One region of the Teredinibacter purpureus genome, then DNA from elsewhere that is predicted to be linked to it. Evidence: predicted binding sites of a transcription regulator. Region 1 holds the regulator's gene; each other region holds the start of a gene.
What was found. The regulator sigma-54, encoded in region 1, starts transcription at its own class of promoters, with help from an activator protein. The targets are predictions, from matches to a motif close to TGGCACANNNNTTGCNNT.
Positions count from the first base shown of each region.

Region 2: a site for sigma-54 is predicted at 4,903-4,920, ahead of flhA (flagellar biosynthesis protein FlhA). Genes of this name have one in related genera too.
Region 3: a site for sigma-54 is predicted at 5,244-5,261, ahead of flgF (flagellar basal-body rod protein FlgF). Genes of this name have one in related genera too.

Region 1 covers NZ_CP060092.1:1,491,008-1,498,570, reverse strand. Annotated here, with positions in the region: gene H5647_RS06670 (KpsF/GutQ family sugar-phosphate isomerase) at 1-903, shown strand, start outside; gene H5647_RS06665 (KdsC family phosphatase) at 916-1,464, shown strand; gene lptC (LPS export ABC transporter periplasmic protein LptC) at 1,471-2,127, shown strand; gene lptA (lipopolysaccharide transport periplasmic protein LptA) at 2,124-2,693, shown strand; gene lptB (LPS export ABC transporter ATP-binding protein) at 2,713-3,438, shown strand; gene H5647_RS06645 (RNA polymerase factor sigma-54) at 3,649-5,181, shown strand; gene H5647_RS06640 (PTS sugar transporter subunit IIA) at 5,365-5,817, shown strand; gene rapZ (RNase adapter RapZ) at 5,910-6,782, shown strand; gene H5647_RS06630 (HPr family phosphocarrier protein) at 6,849-7,118, shown strand; gene mgtE (magnesium transporter) at 7,224-7,563, shown strand, end outside.
Region 2 covers NZ_CP060092.1:3,967,469-3,975,031, forward strand. Annotated here, with positions in the region: gene H5647_RS17720 (MinD/ParA family protein) at 104-931, opposite strand; gene flhF (flagellar biosynthesis protein FlhF) at 1,028-2,569, opposite strand; gene flhA (flagellar biosynthesis protein FlhA) at 2,618-4,846, opposite strand; gene H5647_RS17735 (tetratricopeptide repeat protein) at 5,055-6,272, shown strand; gene flhB (flagellar biosynthesis protein FlhB) at 6,300-7,433, opposite strand; gene fliR (flagellar biosynthetic protein FliR) at 7,455-7,563, opposite strand, start outside.
Region 3 covers NZ_CP060092.1:4,050,163-4,057,725, reverse strand. Annotated here, with positions in the region: gene flgB (flagellar basal body rod protein FlgB) at 1-135, shown strand, start outside; gene flgC (flagellar basal body rod protein FlgC) at 253-693, shown strand; gene H5647_RS18100 (flagellar hook assembly protein FlgD) at 743-1,462, shown strand; gene H5647_RS18095 (flagellar hook-basal body complex protein) at 1,512-3,941, shown strand; gene H5647_RS18090 (hypothetical protein) at 4,195-5,058, shown strand; gene flgF (flagellar basal-body rod protein FlgF) at 5,364-6,113, shown strand; gene flgG (flagellar basal-body rod protein FlgG) at 6,161-6,946, shown strand; gene flgH (flagellar basal body L-ring protein FlgH) at 6,986-7,563, shown strand, end outside.

The DNA.
Region 1 (7,563 bases):
CAACTGCATAATCGTATCAACGAGACTTTCGAACAGGCCTGTAATATTTTATTAAAATGCCGTGGTCGCGTAGTCGTCTCGGGCATGGGTAAATCGGGTCATATTGCCAAGAAAATTGCCGCCACACTGGCGAGCACTGGCACACCGGCATTGTTCGTTCACCCGGGTGAAGCCAGCCACGGCGACTTAGGTATGGTCACGCGAGACGACGTCTTTATCGCCATATCGAACTCGGGCTCATCGCCCGAACTTATGACCCTGCTCCCGATGATAAAGCGCATGGGTATTCCTCTCATAGCCATGACCGGTAAGCCCACAAGTCCGCTAGGCGAGGCCGCTGACATCTACCTTGATATTCAGGTGGAAACCGAAGCCTGCCCACTCGACCTAGCCCCTACTTCTAGCACCACCGTTAGCCTTGTTATGGGTGACGCTTTAGCCGTCGCACTACTCGAAGCTCGCGGCTTTACCGCCGAAGACTTCGCCTTCTCACACCCCGGCGGCGCGCTAGGCCGAAAACTATTATTACGTGTAAGCGATATAATGCACCGCGGTGATGCCGTGCCGTGCGTTGCAAACGGCACTAGCCTGCTCGAAGCATTGTCAGAGATGAGCAAAAAGAGCTTTGGCATGACGACAATTATCGACGCAGCCGGCACTCTTGTCGGCGTATTCACTGACGGCGATTTGCGCCGCTGCCTTGATAACAATATCGATGTTAAAACCTCTACCATTGATGAGGTAATGAGCCTCAACCCCTTAACAGTTGCCCCTACCGCCCTCGCGGCAGAAGCCTTTAACATCATGGAAAAATACAAGATTACAGCGCTGGTTGTCGCCGACAACCAGAAACCTATAGGCATATTGCACATGCACGACATGCTGCAAGCAGGATTGGTATAAATACACTTTTTTATGAAGCACTTATCTCTCGATCACATCGAACATAAATGTCGCGACATTAAACTACTACTATTAGATGTTGATGGCGTACTTACCGACGGCAAACTGTATTTCAGCAATGAAGGGTATGAAATGAAAGCCTTCAACACGCTCGATGGCCAAGGTATAAAACTATTGCGCCGTTCGGGCGTTGAAGTGGGCATAATTACCGGCCGTACCAGCAGCTTAGTCGCCAAACGTGCCGAAGACTTAGGCCTAACCATACTAAAACAAGGCCGCGAAGATAAGTTTGTCGCTCTGCAAGAGCTGCTCACAGAACATCAATATCAACTCAATCAGATAGCGTTTATGGGCGACGACTACCCCGACCTCACCGTTATGTGTCGCATTGGCTTAGCCTTAACCGTCCAGAATGCGCATCCCGCCGTTGTTGATCACGCTCACTGGAAGAGTTCTCGAAAAGGTGGCGAAGGCGCCGTTCGCGAAGCATGCGATTTAATTATGAAGGCGCAAGACACTTATCAAAGCGCCCTCGATGAATACACACGCACCGACACTTAATTCATTATGGCTAAAGCAATCGCCAAAAACAGGCTCTACCTTCTGCTTATTTGCCTAGGCATTAGCGTGATCGTCATGCTGTGGGATTCATCCGACGAAATACTCACGCCCCCCAAATGGCAAGATGATAATCAACAACACTTCCCTTACGCTGTGGCAAAAGATGCCGCTACTCAGCACTACGACGACAGCGGTAATATCGACTACTCTTTTACGGCCTCACGCTTAGAACACTATCGTACCGAAACCACCCACAAAAACGATGACGTAGAAGAGTACACGTTAATTAGCAGCCCACATTTTACAATTTTCGAACAGCAGTCACCCTGGCACCTAGAAGCCGAGGACGGCAAACTTATCCGTACCACACAAGAAATCACCCTTTGGAACAATGTACGCATTTGGCAAACAGCACCACCCAGTCACGCAACGCTCAATACAACTACCCACTACAGTTTTATGACCGAACTAAGCACTAACGCGCTTAGTATTAATGCGATAGAAAAAGTCGCGCGCACCGACGAGCCTGTTAAAATAACGTCTCCTTACGGCGAAATTAATGCAGTCGGCATGACGGCCGACTTTCAAACGCGTAAAATCCAGCTGCATCAACGCGTTACCGCAATCCATAGAAACCCAGGCGCAAGCGAAGAAACACCATGACATTGCACGTTAATTTCATTCATTCCGCTCGCCGTCTACTCTCGCTATTGCGACACCTTGGCTGTGCCCTCCTAGCCATGGCAAGCGTTCACGTTATCGGCTTGCCCGACGACCGCTTCCAAGATTTAAACATATCTGCCGACAGAGCCGAACTTGACGACCAAAGCGGCACAACCACCTATGCTGGTCGCGTTATAGTTGTGCAGGGCAGCATGAAAATCACCGCTGAACGCGTAGTAATACACGGCCGAAACGATAGCTACTCACACGTTGTGGCTACCGGTTCACCCGCGCGTCTCAGCCAAATACCCAACATAGGCCAGGAACCGGTCACCGCTCAAGCGAACCGTTTAGAGTATCGCATTACCGACGAGACCTTATTTCTAATCGACAATGCGGCCTTTAAACAAGAAGGGACAAGTTTGAGCGGCAACCGCATTGAATACGATGTCAAAAAAGCCGTGGTTAAAGCCGGTGGCAATACAAACTCGACCACCAGCGATCGTCGCGTACGAATGGTCATCCCCCCTAAAGCCTTATCGACTGAAGAACTGGTCGAACCCTAACGAGCACCCAACAAACCCCATGCCTACACTCTCTGCACAACATTTGGCAAAAAGCTATAAAGGCCGCAAAGTCGTTATCGACGTGTCCATTTCAGTTGACGACGGCCAAATTGTTGGGCTCCTTGGCCCCAATGGCGCAGGTAAAACCACCTGTTTCTACATGATTGCGGGCATAGTAAAGGCCGATCGAGGCTCAATCTCCATTGGCGAAAAAGATGTTACTCACTACTCCATGCACGAACGAGCACGGGAAGGTTTGGGTTACTTGCCACAAGAAGCGTCGGTTTTTCGCAAGCTAACCGTTGCCGACAACATTATGGCCATTCTAGAAACGCGCAAAGACTTACGCCGAAAAGACCGCACCGCAGCCATGGAAAAACTCTTAAACGAGTTTCACATACAGCATATTCGCGATAGCTTGGGGATGGCGCTCTCGGGCGGAGAGAGGCGGCGAGTTGAAATAGCGCGCGCACTCGCCACAGAGCCACAATTTATATTGCTGGACGAACCCTTCGCGGGCGTTGACCCTATTTCAGTTAGCGACATCAAAGAAATTGTTCAACACTTAAAACAACGCGGTATCGGTGTTTTAATAACGGACCACAATGTGCGCGAAACACTCGATATCTGCGAGAAAGCCTATATCGTATCGGAAGGGCATATCATCGCCGAAGGCGCCTCCAATGATGTTCTTAATAACCAAAAAGTGCGCGAAGTATACCTTGGCAAACACTTTACTCTTTGACACAATTCATGCTTGACAACTCACAAAAAAGTTGCGCCACAGCGGCACATTCTTTGCTAACAAAAGCACTTAAAAGCATTGCTTGTGGCCGCCAGCGCGACTAAACTAAAGGCGATTTACACACATAACGCCCCAACCCCAAGCTTAGTTTTCACCCGCTTTTGGGTTGGCGCCTGATCAAACTCTCGTCGTGACATCAGCCATCGCCTTATGAAGCAAACCCTCCAGCTTAAGCTGGGCCAACAACTCACCATGACTCCTCAGTTGCAACAGGCAATACGCCTCCTGCAACTCTCGACTCTGGATTTGCAAGCCGAAATTCAAGAAGCACTGGATTCCAATCCAATGCTCGAAACATCTGACGACATAGATGAACCCGCTCCCGCCAATACTGAAAATACCCAGCAGAGCGAACCGCCCGCTCAAGAAAGCGAAAACCCTGCCTTAAACGGTAGTGAAAACACGAGCAGTACGAGTGATACGAGCAACGAAGCTCCCGACCAGCCCGATAGCGACTGGAATGACGACAACATTCCTACCGACCTTGCCGTAGACACGAGTTGGGACGACATATACGAACCGTCTTCAAGTGGCTCTGGCCTCTCAAAACCCGAAGGCGATGACTACGACTTTGAATCTCGTCGCGGCACCTCAGAAAGCCTGCAAGACCACCTCAGCTGGCAACTTAATTTAACGCCGATGTCTGCGCTCGACAACGAAATTGCGGAAACCCTTATAGACGCCGTCGCTCCCAACGGCATACTGGGCCTGTCATTAGACGAGATTTTTTCAGGTTTACAGGTTCAACACGAAGAACTTGAAATGGACGAAGTTCTCGCCGTACTGCACCGTATACAGCAGTTTGACCCGCCAGGCGTTCTGAGCCAGGACGTACGTGAATGCTTACTTATTCAGCTGAATCAACTCAGTGACGATACCCCCAACCTAGCGCAAGCCAAAACCTTAGTACGCGACTATCTCGACGTACTGGGTAGCCGTGACTTCAAGCAACTCATGCGTAAACTGCGTATAAAGGAGCCCGAGCTCCAATCGGTTATCAGTGTTATTCAGAGCCTGAACCCTCGCCCCGGCGAATCCATAGGGGCAGACGAAACAGAATATGTTGTACCCGATGTTTTTGTTGCCAAAGTTAACAATCGCTGGCAAGTCCAATTAAATCCCGATATCGCGCCAAAGCTGCGGATAAACTCAGGCTACGCCTCACTAGTGAAACGAGCAGATTCCAGCTCCGATAACACCTTCTTGCGCGACAACCTTCAAGAAGCTCGCTGGTTTCTCAAAAGCCTACAAAGCCGTAATGAAACGCTATTAAAGGTCTCCACGTGTATCGTTGAAAAACAACAAGGCTTTTTAGACTATGGGCCAGAAGCCATGAAGCCCATGGTGTTGCACGATGTCGCAGAAATAGTCGAAATGCACGAGTCGACCATTTCCCGTGTCACCACTCAAAAGTATATGCATACCCCTCAAGGTATATTCGAACTGAAATACTTCTTTTCGAGCCACGTGGCCACAGACACAGGTGGAGAATGCTCATCTACCGCCATTCGCGCGATCATTAAAAAGCTCGTTGCCGCCGAAAACCAACGCAAGCCGCTCAGCGACTCAAAAATTACCGGCTTACTCGCCGAACAAGGTATCAAAGTGGCGCGTAGAACCATCGCCAAATACCGAGAATCGCTGCATATCCCTCCCTCAAACGAACGTAAACGACTAGTTTAAAACACGCTATCTTTCTTAATAGAAACTTTTTTTAACTACATTCCTATTCCACACTTGGATCACGCAACAATACTGGTAGAATGCGCGCCAAATCGCTGGGTAATAACACATAAGAGCACCGCTCTTTATAGGCCTTTTAACCCAGCCACAGGCCACCGAAAGGATTAGTAACAACTTAACCTCATGCAAATTTCTTCCATTCTTACTGAAGACCGCTGCAAAGCCCATATCACCGGCGCCAGCAAAAAACGCCTCCTTGAAAGCTTGGCGACCATTTTTGCAGACTCATTGCCCGAAGGTGACGCCACCGCACTGTTTCAAAACCTTGTGGGGCGCGAACGCTTGGGCTCAACCGGTATAGGCCAAGGCATCGCCATTCCACACTGCCGCTTTGCCACTAAGGGCGAAACGCTATGCGCCTGCCTAACACTCGACACCCCAATAGATTTCGATGCCGTTGATGGCGAACCCATCGATCTAGTGTTTGCCATGCTAGTGCCAGAAGACGCAGAAGACAGCCACCTGCAGGCCCTCGCAACACTAGCGGAAGCGTTACAAAACCCCAGCTATGTCGAAGAGTTGAGAGCTTGTCCCAACAATCACGAACTATTTCGTATTGCAGCTGGTGTAAACTGATATCAAAAAATTGGCTATAGTCAATAAAGACTAATGTCCCATAGCCCTTTCTTATCATGTTCATAACCCACTAGATAAGGCGATACCCGCACATGCACTTGCTTATCATCAGTGGTCGATCAGGCTCAGGTAAAACCTCCGCTCTCCACCTACTGGAAGATGAAGGTTTCACCTGTATAGACAACCTGCCTGTAAACCTTTTACCCGCGCTCATAGAACAAATAAGCTCCACTCGCGAAGCCAATGCACAGCGCTTTGCGATTGGCATAGACGCTCGCAATATTTACAGTGACCTCAGCAAGTTATCCGAACTTATACAAAGCGCCCCTATTAAACGTGACGACTATCAAGTGGTCTTTTTAGACAGTTCTCGCGAAGTACTATTAAAACGCTTTAGTGAAACCCGACGTCGCCATCCCCTTTCCGACGAATATATTGGCCTCAACGAAGCCATCGCGCGGGAGAAAACGATTCTACAACCCATGGCCGCTGCCGCAGATGTCACTATCGACACCTCAAGCCTTAGCCTCCATGAATTGCGTAGCGCAATCAAACACCTTGTTGTAGGCGAAGAAAGCAAAGGTACAGCGCTTATGTTCAAATCATTCGGCTACAAATATGGCGTACCGGTTGATGTTGATTTTATTTTTGACGTTCGGTGCCTACCGAACCCCTATTGGAGCACGCAGCTACGTGAGCACAGCGGGCTAGAACCAAAAGTGATTGATTACCTTAATGGCGAAACAGAAGTCGAAGAAATGTTTAACGACATATTAACGTTCGTACGCAAATGGACACCTCGCTTTGAAGCCAACAACCGGAGCTATTTAACCTTTGCCATTGGCTGTACCGGTGGCTGGCATCGCTCGGTTTATATGTGCGAGAGGCTAGCGAAAGCGTTAAAAGACGACTATAAAAATGTTCAAACGCGTCACAGACAACTCGAGAACAAACCCGGCCATTAGCAGCGTACGCCAGACACTCACGCAGCAACCGATAAACTCTTCACCAGCCACATTAGCGAAGCGCCCATGCAGGAAAAGCACCTACAGATAATCAACAAGCTTGGGCTACACGCGCGTGCAGCCACCAAGCTTGCCAATATCGCTAACCGCTTCTCCGCACGTACAGAGGTCACCGCCAACGGCAAATCTACTGACGCAAAAAGCATCATGTCGCTGATGCTACTCGCCGCCTCCAAGGGCACTGAAATACAGCTTCGCACCGAAGGTGAAGACGAAGAAGCCGCAATGGCCGCAGTCACAAATTTAATCAACAACCGCTTCGACGAAGCCGAATAAACTGCTCACAATGGAATTAATTGATTTGCGGAAGCCTTTGAAAAGGCTACAATTTCTGCCCAATAGCGCAATCCACCTATAGCTGCACCGCAATCGGATGATTTTATGCCTCAGGCCGCCGAACAAATCGACAACCCATCGCATTTGCACCTCAGCAAAGTGCAAGCGTTGCTCGATAGCGGAACCTTCCGACAGGTTCGCCGCATGCTTAACGGTTTGCGTCCACCGGAAATTGCGCACCTTATAGAATCGTCACCGCCACAATCGCGTACGCTGCTATGGGACTTAATCGATAAAGATGTTTCCGGTGAAGTTCTCGAAGAGCTTTCAGATGACGTTCAAAGCCTATTTCTTCAAGAAATGGACACCGAAGAGCTTGTCGAACTAACAGAAGGCCTCGATACCGATGACATAGTAGACATCCTCCAGCAATTGCCCGAGCAGG
Region 2 (7,563 bases), 2.2 Mb from region 1:
CACGGTGGATTAACATCAAATGGTTATCGTCTCGTTACTCGAAAGAGTGTTGTGAATGTTGCGTATGCAACCCCTGATAGTAAACGTTATTACGTTATACGTATTAACACGCACCTGCATTAGCGGTCACTAAACGTTCTAAGAAAAATTCTAAATGCCCACGTGGCGACGCCTGTACCGGCCATTGATCAATTTTTTGAGCGATAACGCGTACCGCAGCAGAAGCTTTACTTCGTGGCGCAAATTCGATTAAGGGCTGGCGTTTTTGCACGGCTTTACGCACATTTTCATCGAACGGCACGTGCCCCAGATATTGTAGTGACGCATCTAAAAAACGATCGCAAACCCCATTTAATTTATTAAATAAATTAATACCTTCTTGGTTGGTTCTCGTCATGTTTGCAATAACGCGAAACCGAAAAACACCGTGTTCAGAATTGAGCAATTTTATTAACGCATAGGCATCGGTAATAGAAGACGGTTCGTCGCACACGACGATAATGACTTCCTGAGCGGCTCTCACAAAACTAACAACGGTTTCGGAGATTCCAGCGGCGGTATCAATCATTAAAATATCGAGCTGATCGCTGAGTTCATTAAATGCATAGATGAGTGCAGCATGCTCTTGTGGTGTTAGGTGTGTCATTTGCTGCACACCTGACGATGCCGGTACAACCTTTACCCCACCGGGGCCATTTAGCATCACATCACGAAGCGACATACTGCCATCGAGCACATCGGCGAGCGTATGTTTTGCATGGAGCCCTAAGAGCACATCGACATTCGCAAGCCCTAAATCAGCATCCAATAGGATAACTCTACGGCTTAGTTCAGCGAGGGCGATACTAAGATTTACCGATAAATTCGTTTTCCCAACGCCACCTTTACCACCAGTCACGGCAATGACTTTTACGGGTCGGTTTACACTCATACGCTTCAAATCTCTTTCTATCGGGGATGCATTCAACAAGTATAGATGACGATTGTCTTGCTGCTGGCTCATGCCGCTAACACCGCATTGTCAACGTTAGCCACCTTGCAATGCCGGGTCTGTTTCTATTGGCGCTTTCAATAGCGCTACGGCGTCAGCCACTAACTGGTGACCACTCGCACAGCGAATATCTTTCGGTATCTCTTGCCCATTGGTAGTGTAGGCCACGGGTAATTGCCGATCGATAACCACACTAATGGCTTCACCCAAGCTGGCCGCTTCGTCCAGTTTCGTGAGCACACAAGCATCAATACCTTTTGAGGCGCTATAGGCATGAGTAGAGGCTTTCATTGTTTGGAGCTGGCTGTTACACGCCATAACTAAAACGCGCTTGATGCCAGAGCAATGGTCCATTTGCCGAAGCTGATCTTTCAGCAACGGATCGCCGTGACGAAAACCCGCCGTATCGATAAGCACTAACGAAAACTGACGTAAACTTGACAGTACAGTAATGAGGCTGTTGTCTCTGTCGACCGCTCGCACAGGCACATTTAAAATACGGCCTAATGAACGTAACTGGTCGTGCGCCCCCACTCTATAAGTATCGGTTGTGACGAGTGCGACCTTACCCGGCCCATTCTCGAGTACGTAGCGTGCCGCTAATTTGGCAATAGTGGTGGTTTTACCGACGCCCGTTTGCCCTACAAACGCATAGGCCCCGCCCTTAGAAACAAAATCGTCCGTCGCCGTTGGAATATCTTTCGCCAATCGCGCCATACATTCTCGCCACGCTTTATTAACTTTTTTATGGTGTTTAGTTTCGCTTAGCAGTTGATGCGTGTGTTTTTCCGGTAAGCCTAATCGCGTTAAATGCTCCGTTACCACGGAAAAACCCGCCGGAAGTTGCACTTGGCTGGGCATATTCTCGTGCGCCTGATGCTGAGACATACGCCACAACTGCTGTTCGAGAATCATGCGCATATCGGCCAGCTCACTTTGAAGGGTTTCTAGGCGCGTATCCTGACCACTATTGTCGTTCACACCTGCAGGCTGTTCATATCCCCCCCGCATAGCAGCCTTTGCCGGTACTGGCGATTGAGTATACTGCTCCATCGCGGAAACCTGCGAAGCTGGCGACTTTTTAGAGGAATCCCGAGCGTCTTGCTGGCGTGCAGCGATACTCGCTGTACTGGGTAATTCAGAGATTGGCAATTCATTTTCACGGGCACGACGTTTCGCGTCTATCATGCGTTCTCGCGCTCGCTCTATGTCTAGCGCAAGGCGCTCACCTCTGGTCGCGGGCTTGCCTGCTTCCGGTGACGTACGATCATTATGTTCAACTCGCCCTGCATACTGAGCGGCCGCTTTATCCATTTCGGCTTGCGCCTGCCAAGCGGCATCGCTTCCCATGGCCGTATCCAATTCGGTATCAAAACTTCTGCCAAATTCTCGACGCACATCAATACCGCGCGTGGGTAAATCGGGCTCAAGTGAGGTGATCACTTCCACACCCTCTGACGTTTTTTGACTCGACAAAATAACGGCTTCAGGGCCTAGTTCCTCTCGAACGAGATCCAGTGCGCGACGCATAGAAGGCGCAACAAATCGTTTGACGAGTGAATTACCGTTGGGTTGCATGGTTAATCTCCTGCAGAATATCGCGTTCAATAGGGTTGGTGTACATCACTAACCACTCATTACATCGCCGCCAATACTGGCATCGATGGTAATTTGTTTGTTGTCGGGCACTTCGTTATACGCCAGCACCCGCATATCCGGAATATTAAAACGAACAAACTGCGCCATCATTGCGCGAACGGGGGCAGCGACTAGTAACACAATCACTTTGCCTTCGCTCTCTTGTTTTCGCGCCGCTTGTACCAGCCCATTATTCATGCGTTCCGCCAATTGAGGTTCTAATAAAGCGCCCTCATCGGCGCCAGTTTTTTGTGCTTGTTGTACCGTCTGTAGCAACAATTGTTCCAGTGCGGGATCAAGCGTTAGAACGGGTAAATCGGTTTGCTGTCCAATAATGCCTTGTACAATTTGTCTCGCCAACGCTGCACGCGCTATGGCGGTAAGTGAACCCGTATCATGATTTTTACTACCATGCGCCGCCAAGGCTTCGGCGATAGTGCGCATATCCCTCACCGCGACCTGTTCACGTAATAAGGCTTGGAGAACTTTTAGCAATTGGTTAATCGAAAGGGTATTCGGCACTAATTCTTCTACCAGCTTGGGTGATTTTTCGGCCAGTAGGTCTAACAACTTTTGTACATCTTCGTGGCCGATCAGTTCGTATGTATGCTGTTGAATAATTTGATTTAAGTGCGTGGCTGCCACAGTGCTTGCATCCACTACGGTGTACCCCAACGTTTGTGCTTTATCGCGTTGCGTTTCGTCTATCCATACGGCGTCTAAACCAAAGGCCGGATCTTTTGTGGCCGTTCCCTCTAGCTTCCCAAACACTTGCCCGGGGTTAATGGCAAGGGAACGGTCGGGAAAAACCTCACCTTCCCCAACGCTCACGCCCATTAGGGTTATGCGATAAGCGCTGGGCAGTAAATCTAAATTATCGCGAATATGAACCGCGGGTATCAAAAAACCTAAATCCTGAGACAGCTTTTTACGTACACCTTTAATGCGCCCTAGTAATTCGCCATTTTGATTTTTATCGACGATAGGAATTAAACGGTAACCCACTTCCAGTCCAATAATGTCCACGGGCGTTACGTCATCCCAACTGACTTCTGCAGGCTCGTTCGTATTCGGCACAGGCGACGGTAAACCGGCAGGCGTAGAACCAGAGGGAGGAATATCTCTAATGCCCGGTACCGCACCAGGTGCCCCTGGTTTAAAACCACCTACGTCAACGACTTCGATTTGTTGTTGTTTGAAATAAATGAAGTAGGCGATTAACGCACAAATAAACGCCAAACTAAGGAAGGCAACGTGTGGCATTCCCGGAATAGAACCCATAATAAAAAGAATGCCGGCCGCTACTGCCATTGCTTTCGGCGAGGCAAACATTTGCGATAGCACCTGCCGGTTCATATCCTCGTCACTGTTTACTCGCGTCACCATTATGGCGGCAGCAGTGGACAAGAGTAGCGACGGTATTTGTGCAACGAGCCCATCACCAATGGTGAGTAATACATATTTCTCGAGCGCATCCTGAAATTCAAGTGAATGTTGCACCATGCCCACGATAAGCCCCCCAATAATATTGAGGATTAGAATTAAAATTCCCGCAACCGAATCGCCCCGTACAAATTTACTTGCACCGTCCATAGCACCGTAAAAATCGGCTTCTGCGGCAACATCTTCTCGCCGAGTTCGAGCATCGTCTTGATCAATGAGGCCTGCATTAAGGTCTGCATCAATGGCCATTTGTTTGCCCGGCATTGCATCCAGTGTAAAACGCGCGCTCACTTCCGAAATACGCCCCGCGCCTTTGGTAACAACAACAAAGTTAATAATGATGAGAATAATAAACACCACCAAACCAACCGCATAGTTACCGCCAATAACCACCTCGCCAAAGGCTTGAATAACTTTACCGGCCGCATCACCACCGTTGTGACCTTCCAACAACACCACGCGTGTAGAGGCTACATTTAGCGCCAACCGAAGCAAGGTCGCAATCAACAAAATAGTGGGAAATACCGCAAAATCGAGGGGTCTTAGGCTATAGACGGCAACTAACAGCACCACTATCGATAACGCAATATTGAAGGAGAAAAAAACATCCAATAAAAAGGCCGGCAAAGGCAACATCATCATGCCAAGCAAGCAGAGCAACAGAATTGGAACGCTCAGGTTACCGCTTAAGATCGCGCGTGCGCCACCGGCCAGAGATTCACCCGAAACCGTACCGGGGAGTGATTTTAAATGATCAAAAAAACGCTCTGACATGCAGGCTCTACCCTTAAAACGACAATATTCTGTCAAAAAACCGGTTATATCCTGTAATGGCAAAAAACGTTCCTATAACACCTCGCTATAAAAGAAAAACATGTACCTCTATTATCTATAGCAACGATCTATTCAACGTCTTCACGTTATCGGTGTTACTATTAACGACAGGGGGGTAGTGCATAGTTTCTAAGATTCGGAGCCTGCCATGAGCAACTGTTTTACGTTCAAGCCATTGACTTCACCCGTTTTTCTAACGTGTGTACTGGCTGTTATCAACTCTATTCCTTGCAGTACCTTCGCTGAACAAGCACTGCCGGCACCTGCCGTTGCAACCATTGCCGATACACCACTCGAATTTCATCGTTCAAATACTTCAATCGTACCGCTTAATTTATCGCAATTACCTCACGTAGCAGATGTGGATATTCTGGCCATCAGTGACGAGCTCAAAGGCCTATTAGATAGGACCATTGCGAATCTCTCGAGCGGTCGAGAAAAGGCTATCGAACTGCATCGTTTGCTGTTTAAGCCCATGTTTTTAAATATTGATTATGTGTATAACGCCACCCACACCGCGCAGCAAACCTATGAGACTCGTGAAGGTAACTGCTTAGCGCATGCAGCACTGTATACCGCCGCTGCCCGCTACGTAGGGCTGAAGGCACAATTTCAAACCGTGGATGTACCGCGAGACTGGCTAGACCGAGACAATTTTTATATCGTGCCGGGGCACGTAAATGTGGTGGTAAAGCTACCAGGAAACACCATTACCGTGGAATTTGCCGACGCCTATTCGGCACAACACACACAGCTGCTAGATTCCAAAGTGATTCCAGACAAACAAGTGCTAGCCGAGTACTACAACAATATCGGCATGAATTATATGGAAGAAAAAGACTATCCCACGGCCATAGCGTACATGCAAAAATCAATCGACACCTACAGTAAAGTCGGTTCTGTTTGGTCCAATATTGGGGTTGTCTACAAATTGAATGGGTATCTTGAACTTGCCGAAAATGCCTATAAAAAAGGCCTGAAATACGACAAACGCAACATGTCGATCATCAATAACATCTATATCCTTTACAACCAAACCGGCCAGTACGAAAAAGCACAGAAACTGGCCAAGAAAGTAACACGCTATAGCAAAAAGAACCCGTATTACCTCGAAAAACTTGCCACCACCGATTTAAATTTGGGCAACTATGGGCACGCAATTAGCCTGCTTAAAAAAGCCATTGCGCTAAAACAGAATGAGCCTGAATTTTATATAAACATGTCATTCGCTTACCATCAACTTGGCCAATATAATGAAAGCCTAAAGGCCGCGACACTAGCGCGAGAATATTCAACGTCAGAGGAAGAGCATAATCGGTTTCAATCGAAACTGGATATTTTAAAACGTTATCAAGCGGGAATATAACGCAGTTTTTTCTCTTCCCACGTCATCTTAATAGTGTTTCATATCGGGTGGAATATCGACCTTTCGTGGCGGATAGGGTCGTTCGCCACCCATTTTTCGGTAGTCTCTCAACTGAAAGACGTACGCCAACACTTGCGCAACCGCTACAAATAAACCGGCGGGTATAGTGTCATCCAAGGCGGTTGTGTTATAGATAGCGCGCGCCAATAACGGTGATTCAACAAATTCTATTTTATGTTCTTTCGCCACTTCTCGAATTTTCAACGCTGCAAAATCAACCCCTTTTGCGAGTAAAATAGGGGTTTCCATTGTCGCAGGGTCATACTTCAACGCAACCGAATAATGAGTAGGGTTGGTAATAACAACATCGGCTTCTGGCACCGAGCCCATCATTCTGGACTGTGCTATTTGTTGTTGCATTTGTCGAATTCTGCCCTTAACTTCTGGCTTCCCCTCTGTATCTTTCATTTCGTCTTTAATATCTTGTCGCGACATTTTTAGCTTTTTAGAGTGGTCCCATATTTGAAACGGAATATCGACGAGCGCAATTAAAACCGTTGCGGCTGAAAGAAAAACCGCCGCCCATAAACTTAAGTTAATCGAATGAAGTATGCCCCGCTCTACGGCCTCACCCGCTAATCCCAATAACGAATCTTGCATAATGCTCAACAACACAAAGGCAATGCCCACTACCACCAGCACCTTCCCTATAGCTTTTACAAGTTCAACTAACGATTTCACTGAAAACATACGCCCCAAGCCTTTTATTGGGTCCATCCTGTTTAGCTTGGGCGCCAATGATTTTGTGCTGAACAACCAACCGCCAAGTGCTATGGGGCCCGCTATTGCAGCAATGAGTACAATAATAAAAAAAGGAATTAGGCCAAGAAAGACTTCCCAAAAAGACGCACCCAGTTTCGAGAACATGGCCGCAGTATCAAATAGTTCCGGCCGTTCTAGTTGAAAATTCATGCGTAACACCGCCATCATTTTTTGCCCCAGCACATCGCCGAAAAGCACCAAACCAGAACTGCCTGCCAATAATACCGCAGTGGTTGTCAGCTCTTTAGAACGGGGCACCTGCCCTTCTTCTTTCGCTTTTTCAAGCCGTCTCGGCGTCGCTTCTTCCGTTTTTTCTTGTGAGCTATCTTCTTCTGCCACGTGAGTGAGTCCGCCCGCCTGCTATTGAACTGTTATCCCTTTGGCTACACTAAAGCCAAAGATCATGGTGTTGTTAAAAATATCAATGAAGTTAGATAATCCCAACCAAATGAGTATTAACCCGCACATC
Region 3 (7,563 bases), 2.1 Mb from region 1:
AGTATTGATGGCAATACAGTAGAAGAACAAGTGGAACATGCTGAATTTATGAAAAACAATTTAGATTTCCAAGCGAGTTTTACATTTCTCAATAGCAAGTTTAAAGGGCTGACAAAAGCCATTCGTGGTGAATAATGAATATCTGCTGTGTTGGATATTGTCCGAGCGCCGATTGTTCTATCGAAAGCAGTCGTCTCTTGCGTTGAGACTGTGTTAACGGTTATTTAAACATTATTTTGTTGTGAGAAATGTATGAGCTTATCCAATATTTTTAATGTCGCGGGTTCGGGTATGAATGCACAAAGCATTCGCCTCAATACCACGGCCAGTAATATTGCCAATGCAGAAACGGCCAGTTCAAGTAGTGAATTAACCTACCGTGGTAGGCACCCAGTATTTTCGGCGGTTCAGGCCGCAGCGCTACAGGGCAACACCATGTCTGCTCAACATGATACGCCCGAATCTATGGGTGTGAGAGTGCAGGGAATTGTAGAAAGTGATGCACCTTTACAACCCCGTTACGAGCCCGAAAACCCCAATGCAAATGAAGACGGATACGTATATTACCCGAACGTTAATATCGTAGAAGAAATGACGAATATGATCTCGGCTTCTCGCTCATTTCAAGTAAATGTAGAAGTGATGAACGCGGCCAAGCAAATGGTTCAACGGGTATTATCATTGGGCCAATAAATAGTCATGACAATTTTGTTAAAACGGTAGAGCTGGTGAGGAAAAACGCATGAGTGAAATAAATGCTATCAGCAATAACAGCCTGTTAAGCGATTTATCGATCGCCAATAAAACCAAGGGCGAGGCTAAAAACAACGAGCTTGGTCAAAGTGCTTTTTTGGAACTAATGATTACGCAGTTAGAGCATCAAGATCCGTTAAGCCCGCAAGAAAATACCGAATTTATTGCCCAGTTGGCGCAATTTAGTTCGGTGGAAAGCCTTGATCGGCTAAATAACAATTTTGATAGTTTTACTAATAATTTTGTGGCCAATCAAGCATTGCAAGCCTCTACCCTCGTGGGCCGTTCCGTAACGGTACCATCCGATAGAACTCAGCTTGAAAGCGGCGGTGTGATTACGGCAAGCATTGATGTGCCTGCTAGTGCAAGTGACATATCGGTGAATATTTTAACCGAATCTGGTGAACTCGTAGAGCAAATATCCCTTGGTGTACAGCCTGCAGGCGAAGTAGTACTGCGTTGGGATGGACAAAATGCCGAGGTGAATGGTGAATTAATTGATTGGGAAAGTCGCCATGAAAATGGCGTAAATGCAGGCTTATATCGGTTTGAAGTACTCACCCAAAGCGACGGAAATTCAACGGAATTAAATACTGCGCTTAGTGCGAATGTTAATAGTGTGACCGTTGCTAGCAATGGCAGCCTTGTACTGAATTTAGCGGGTATTGGTGCAGTGAATCTGGCCGACGTGAAACAGTTTAATGAATAGGCGGCAATTTATTGCCGCACGTTGTAATTAAGTTTAGCAGGAGAAGTATATGCCTTTCGATACGGCTTTAAGCGGCATTCGTGCCGCCTCAACAGATTTAACCGTGACGGGTAATAATATTGCCAACGCGTCAACCACAGGTTTTAAGGTGTCTAGAGTGGAGTTTGGCGATGTTTACGCTACCTCGGTTTTAGGTGCGGGAGCCAACTCGGTGGGCAGCGGTATTCAGGTGCAAGACGTGGCACAAGGCTTTTCGCAAGGTAATATCGCCTTTACTGAAAATGAATTAGATCTGGCTATTAACGGTAACGGGTTCTTTTTGCTTAGCCGCAATGGGGAACAACTCTATTCGCGTGCGGGTACATTTGGTTTGAACGATGACGGTTATATTACTAATAATGTAGGGGCACGTATTCAAGGGTTTCAAGCCGATACAGGCGGAAATGTAGGCGGCATAACCGGTGATATACAAATTCAAACCGCTAATTTGGCACCTCGTCAAACCACGTCTGTCGATTCAATTCTCAATTTAGATTCCACCGATGAAATACTGCAAAGCATTGGCCGCGAATTTCAAACGCAAGGTAATGCAATTGGTGTTGCCCAGATAGGGTTACAAAATGCAACCATCACAACCTTAACGGGCACTACATTTGCGTTGCCGCTAGCGAACGACTTTACCACTACGCCTATGACGTTCGATGTGCAGTTGTCGGGAGCTACGTCGGGTAACAACGGTACCGTTAGTATTGATCTTGATACCGGTTCGGGCGTACCGGCCACCATCAATACGTTTAATGATCTCAGTACGCTTGCCGGCGTTATTAATGCGCAAATATTTAACCCCGTGTTACCGCAAACCGCTATCGATGTTATTGCCGATGCCGTGGACTACGGTGGTGGTGTGTATGGGTTAGAGATTACATCTTTACAAGAAGGAGAAAACTCTCTCGTTCAAGTGCTTACACCCTCTGCGAACGTGGCACAAATTGGGTTAAATCCAGCACCAGCTTCGGTAGGGGGTATCGCAGCGGTATCGAATGGTTACCCACAGCAGTCCATTGAATTTATTGGCCCTGATGGTGCGATAGTGCCGTTTACGAGTTTACAGGGTGTCACAGCGGCACAAACGGCCTCTCGGTTAAATGCGTTGGAAGGCGTCTCTGCTACTTCGCAATCAGAATTAACACTCAGTAACCATACCAGTGCCTCCGGAAACTTAACGGTCTCGTTCAACGGCGTAAACCTAGTGGCGGATTCGCTAGCGGGGTTAGAGGCAGAAGTGAATGCTTTGAGTGATTCAGTTTTGCCAGGTATAACGGCAACCTTAAGCCCAACGGGAACCAGTTTAGTTTTAGCCTCTGCCGTGGGCGACGATTTACGTATCGCTATTGATAGTGTAAATGGTGGCGACTCACTCACCATACAAGGTGATTTGGACGCACCAGCCCAAACGTTACAGGTACCGCCGGTAGGGGCGGGTAATTTTGACTCAACCCTCAATTCGGTAACCGTGGGCGGTGCGATTAATATCGTACTAGACCAAGGCTACGTGATGGAAAATGCCTCGCCTCCCTCTATTGGATTGTATCAACCAATTTCCGATGCCGAATTTGAGGATGTGGTTATCAACGCTTTTGATCCGACAGATCAGTCCACCTACAACAGTGCCACCTCCATGAGTATCTACGATAGCTTGGGTAATTCTCATGTAATGACACAATACTTTGTGAAACAAAATTACGATGCAACGGACCCCGCCTCAGCCTCCAATCACTGGCAAATGTTCGTGCAAATTGACGGCCTAGATGTAGGCGATCCCGATACCTCACTGCCGCCGCCAGCCAATATATCACCTACGCCATTGTCCTTTGGTGTGTACTTTAATGAGGATGGCTCACTCAATAATATTCTCACCGAAGATATGCTTATCTCGAACTGGGTGCCGCTCGACTCTAATGGGCAGCCCAATGGTGCGATGGGCCCACAGAACGTACTGGCAGGTGGAACGCCGGCCATACCGGAGCCTCCCACATCGTCTAATTTTGTGATTGAGTTAAATGGTACTACGCAGTTTGGTTCCGACTTTTCGGTGAATGATGTCGATCAGAATGGTTATGCGACGGGCCGCTTATCGGGCCTCAGTATTGACGAAAGTGGTATTATTTTTGCGCGTTACACCAATGGTGAATCGCAAACACTGGCGCAGGTGGCACTGGCTGATTTTACCAATCAACAAGGCTTACAGCCGGTCGGTAATACCATGTGGGCTGAAAATTTCGAATCGGGCCAACCCAATATTGGTACCCCGCGCAGTGCTGCACTGGGTGCTCTGCAATCCGGTGCACTAGAAGAATCGAACGTGGATTTGTCAGAGCAATTGGTAAATCTCATTATTGCGCAACGCAATTTCCAAGCAAGCGCCAAAACGATAGAAACAGCGGATCAAGTTACGCAAACAATTATTAACCTACGTTAACACTAGGTGTGAGCACCTTGAAACGTCGTTACTAATGCGGTTTATCGCGACCCGCGTGGAGCATGTCCACGGTCGCTTCGCTCGTTAATCGTTTGTGTGGGTTACAGCTGGCTATCGCGTCATTTAACTGCCGCATTATGGAATCGTGTCTATACTCCAAGCATGCGCTTACGCACCGCGGGCTAAAACTGTGAGCGCGTATTCAACCTAACGGGAGTGAAAGTGATTTGCGGCACAGTGAGGAGGGTGACTCATGGCCAATAGATTAATGGTTTTAATAGTCTTGGCCTCTATAATGGCGCTGCCCCTTCGCGCGCAGGCCGCGACCGTCAATCTTGGTGAAATATCCGACCCTAACGGTGAATATTGTAACGGCTTAATAAAATTAGCGCTTTCCTATAGCGAGACGCCGTATTCGATTACCTATAATGGTGAAACGAATATGACCCAAACACGACTTCTCGAAGAAGTTAAAAGTGGCAATATAGCCATTATGTGGGCGGGCACCACCCGCTCTCTCGAAGAAGAGCTTATTCCTGTTCGTATTCCACTTTACAAAGGTTTACTGGGGCATCGTATTTTTATTATCCATTCTGGAAACCAACCAGCGTTCGATAATGTTTCAACTATAGAAAACATGAAACGGCTAAATTTAGGGCAGGGCCGAACATGGTCAGACACTGAAATTTTAGAAGCTAATGGGTTCAATGTTGTTAAGGCAAATAAATATTCCAATCTTTTCGATATGGTCGATGGTGGCCGCTTCGACGCTTTCCCGCGTGGCGTGCAAGAGCCTTGGGCAGAAATATCGTCGCGGCCGACGTTAGAGTTGGCTGTAGAGAAAAAATTAATGCTCATTTATAAAATGCCCTTTTATCTTTTTGTTTCACAGAGCAATATACGGTTGGCTGCCGATTTGGAATCGGGTTTACGCGCCGCGATAACCGATGGTAGTTTCGATAATTTTTTTCTAAACAACCCTATGGTGATGGATGTCTTAAACAAAGCTAACCTCCAAAACCGTATTGCGTTCCATTTAAAAAACCCTACGCTATCACCCAAAACACCACTGGAAGATAAAACACTTTGGTTAGACCCTTACAGTTTAGGGCTATAGCATCGCGCCACTTACTCTTCATACTCTTCATACTCTTCATACTCTTCATACTCCTTGCGCTAGTTCATCGGTGTAGTCATAGGTGTAGTTCTAGCGTGCGGTACTCGCACTATTAACCGAATAGCCCTCGCGGCAGCAACCGTTAGCGGAATCAATAATGGCCTAGTACAACGCTATTCCCGTTTTGGCACCCTTATTGCTCCTTTCTGGATAGGGTTCGAATGTGACACTTTTCCATCGTTATTCAATGCAAACAACACGTTTTTCGATGGGTTTAAATTCACGCGTTACGACAGTGAAATACTATGGATAAAGCTCTATATGTCGCTATGACAGGCGCTAAACACAATATGCAAGCGCAAACCGCGCATGCGAATAACCTCGCCAATATTAATACGGTTGGCTTTAAGGCCGATTTTGCACAGGCACGCAGTATGCCGGTGTATTACGGTGATGGTCAGCCTACACGTGCCTACGCATTAGCGGAAAGCCCGGCAACGGATTTTAAACAAGGCGCACTCGTGCAAACAGGGCGCGAACTCGATATCGCCATTGAAGGTGAAGGATTCATCGCCGTGCAAGCGCCTGATGGCAGCGAAGCTTATACGCGCGCTGGCTCGTTGTTTGTGGACAGTGTTGGTATTTTACGCACCGGCAATGGCTTGCCGGTGCTTGGCAATGGAGGGCCTATTTCAATACCGCCCGCGGAAAAATTAGAAGTGGCGATAGACGGCTCCATTACCGTTTTGCCGCTTGGGCAGGGCGTGGACGCGCCAGTGCTTGCAGACAGAATTAAATTAGTTAACCCAGCCTTGGACACGATTAAGCGCGGTACCGATGGTTTGATTCATGCGTTGGATTTAGAAGAGGACGTGCCCGCAGATGCCGCGGTACGCGTCGTTTCTGGATTTGTCGAAAGTAGTAACGTCAATGCTGTTAACGAACTTACCAGTATTCTAAGCCTTGCACGGCAATATGAAATGCAGGTGAAAATTATGCAAACCGTAAAAGAGAACTCAGAAACATCCGCAAGCTTATTGCGGGTGTCGGGTTAATACAAACGCTTCAGTTAAAGCCTTAAAACGATAGTTCGAGGTGTGAAATGCACGCAGCACTCTATGTGAGTAAAACCGGCTTAGCCGCACAAGATATACAGCTTACAACAGTCGCCAATAATTTGGCGAATACCTCCACGGTAGGCTTCAAGCGCGATAGAGCGATATTCGAAGATCTGTTGTATCAAATTCAGCGTCAACCAGGGGCGCAAACAACAGAAGAAACTCAGCTACCATCTGGCATGCAGTTGGGTACTGGCGTACGGGTTGTGGGAACGCAAAAACAATTTACCGCAGGCAGTTTACAAATTACCAATCAGCCTTTGGATATGGCCATAGACGGGCGCGGATTTTTTCAAATACTACAACCCGATGGCAACATATCTTACACCCGCGCGGGCCAACTTCATCTAAGTAGTGCGGGTGAATTAGTGGATGCAAGCGGTTTGCTATTGCAACCGGCAATAACCTTACCGGCCAATGCCGATCGTATCACCGTGGGAACAGACGGTATCGTTAGCGCTTTTGTACCGGGTACGCCCGCACCGCAAGTGTTGGGTAATATCCAAACGGTTGATTTCGTTAATCCTGCTGGCCTGCAGGCCATAGGTGGCAATTTGTTTTTAGAAACTGCTTCTAGTGGAACACCGGTTACCGGTACGCCGGGCGAAAATGGATTGGGCCAAATTAACCAAGGCATGCTGGAAAATTCCAATGTCGATATTGTTGAAGAAATGGTCAATATGATTACCACGCAAAGAGCCTACGAAATGAACTCGAAAGTCGTCTCAACGGCAGACCAAATGTTACAGTTTGTGACGCAAAATTTGTAAGTTAAGGTTCTGTGAAATGAGCGTCACGATTAAAACGGCATGGGTAACAATATGAGCATAAAAGGCTTAATAATAGTCACGCTAATCGGTGGTGGGCACTTGCTACTCAGCGGTTGCGTAAGCAAGCCCGTACTACCCGACGACCCCTATTACGCGCCGGTAATGCAACCGTCCGAAAGACCGTCGCTACCGGCTAACGGATCGTTGTATTCCGACAATACATCTATGGTGTTGTTTGATGATCGTAAAGCAACACGCATAGGCGATATTTTAAATGTGGTATTGCAAGAACGTACCAGCTCTAAAAAAACGTCGAATATAGCGTTAATTAAAGATAGCGATATTACTGTTGGCGGAGCATCTGGTACGGCTGCGCTACTTGGAACAACGCTCGGCGCGGGTGATGTATCAATGAATACCGATCTGGCGGCAGCTCGAGAATTTAAAGGTGAGGCCGATGCCGACCAAAGCAACCAGCTTACCGGTAATATTTCCGTAACAGTGGTGGATGTCTACCCTAATGGCACACTACTCGTACGTGGAGAGAAATGGTTAACGCTTAATAGCGGTGATGAATATATTCGATTGAGCGGCTTAGTTCGCCCAGACGATGTAAG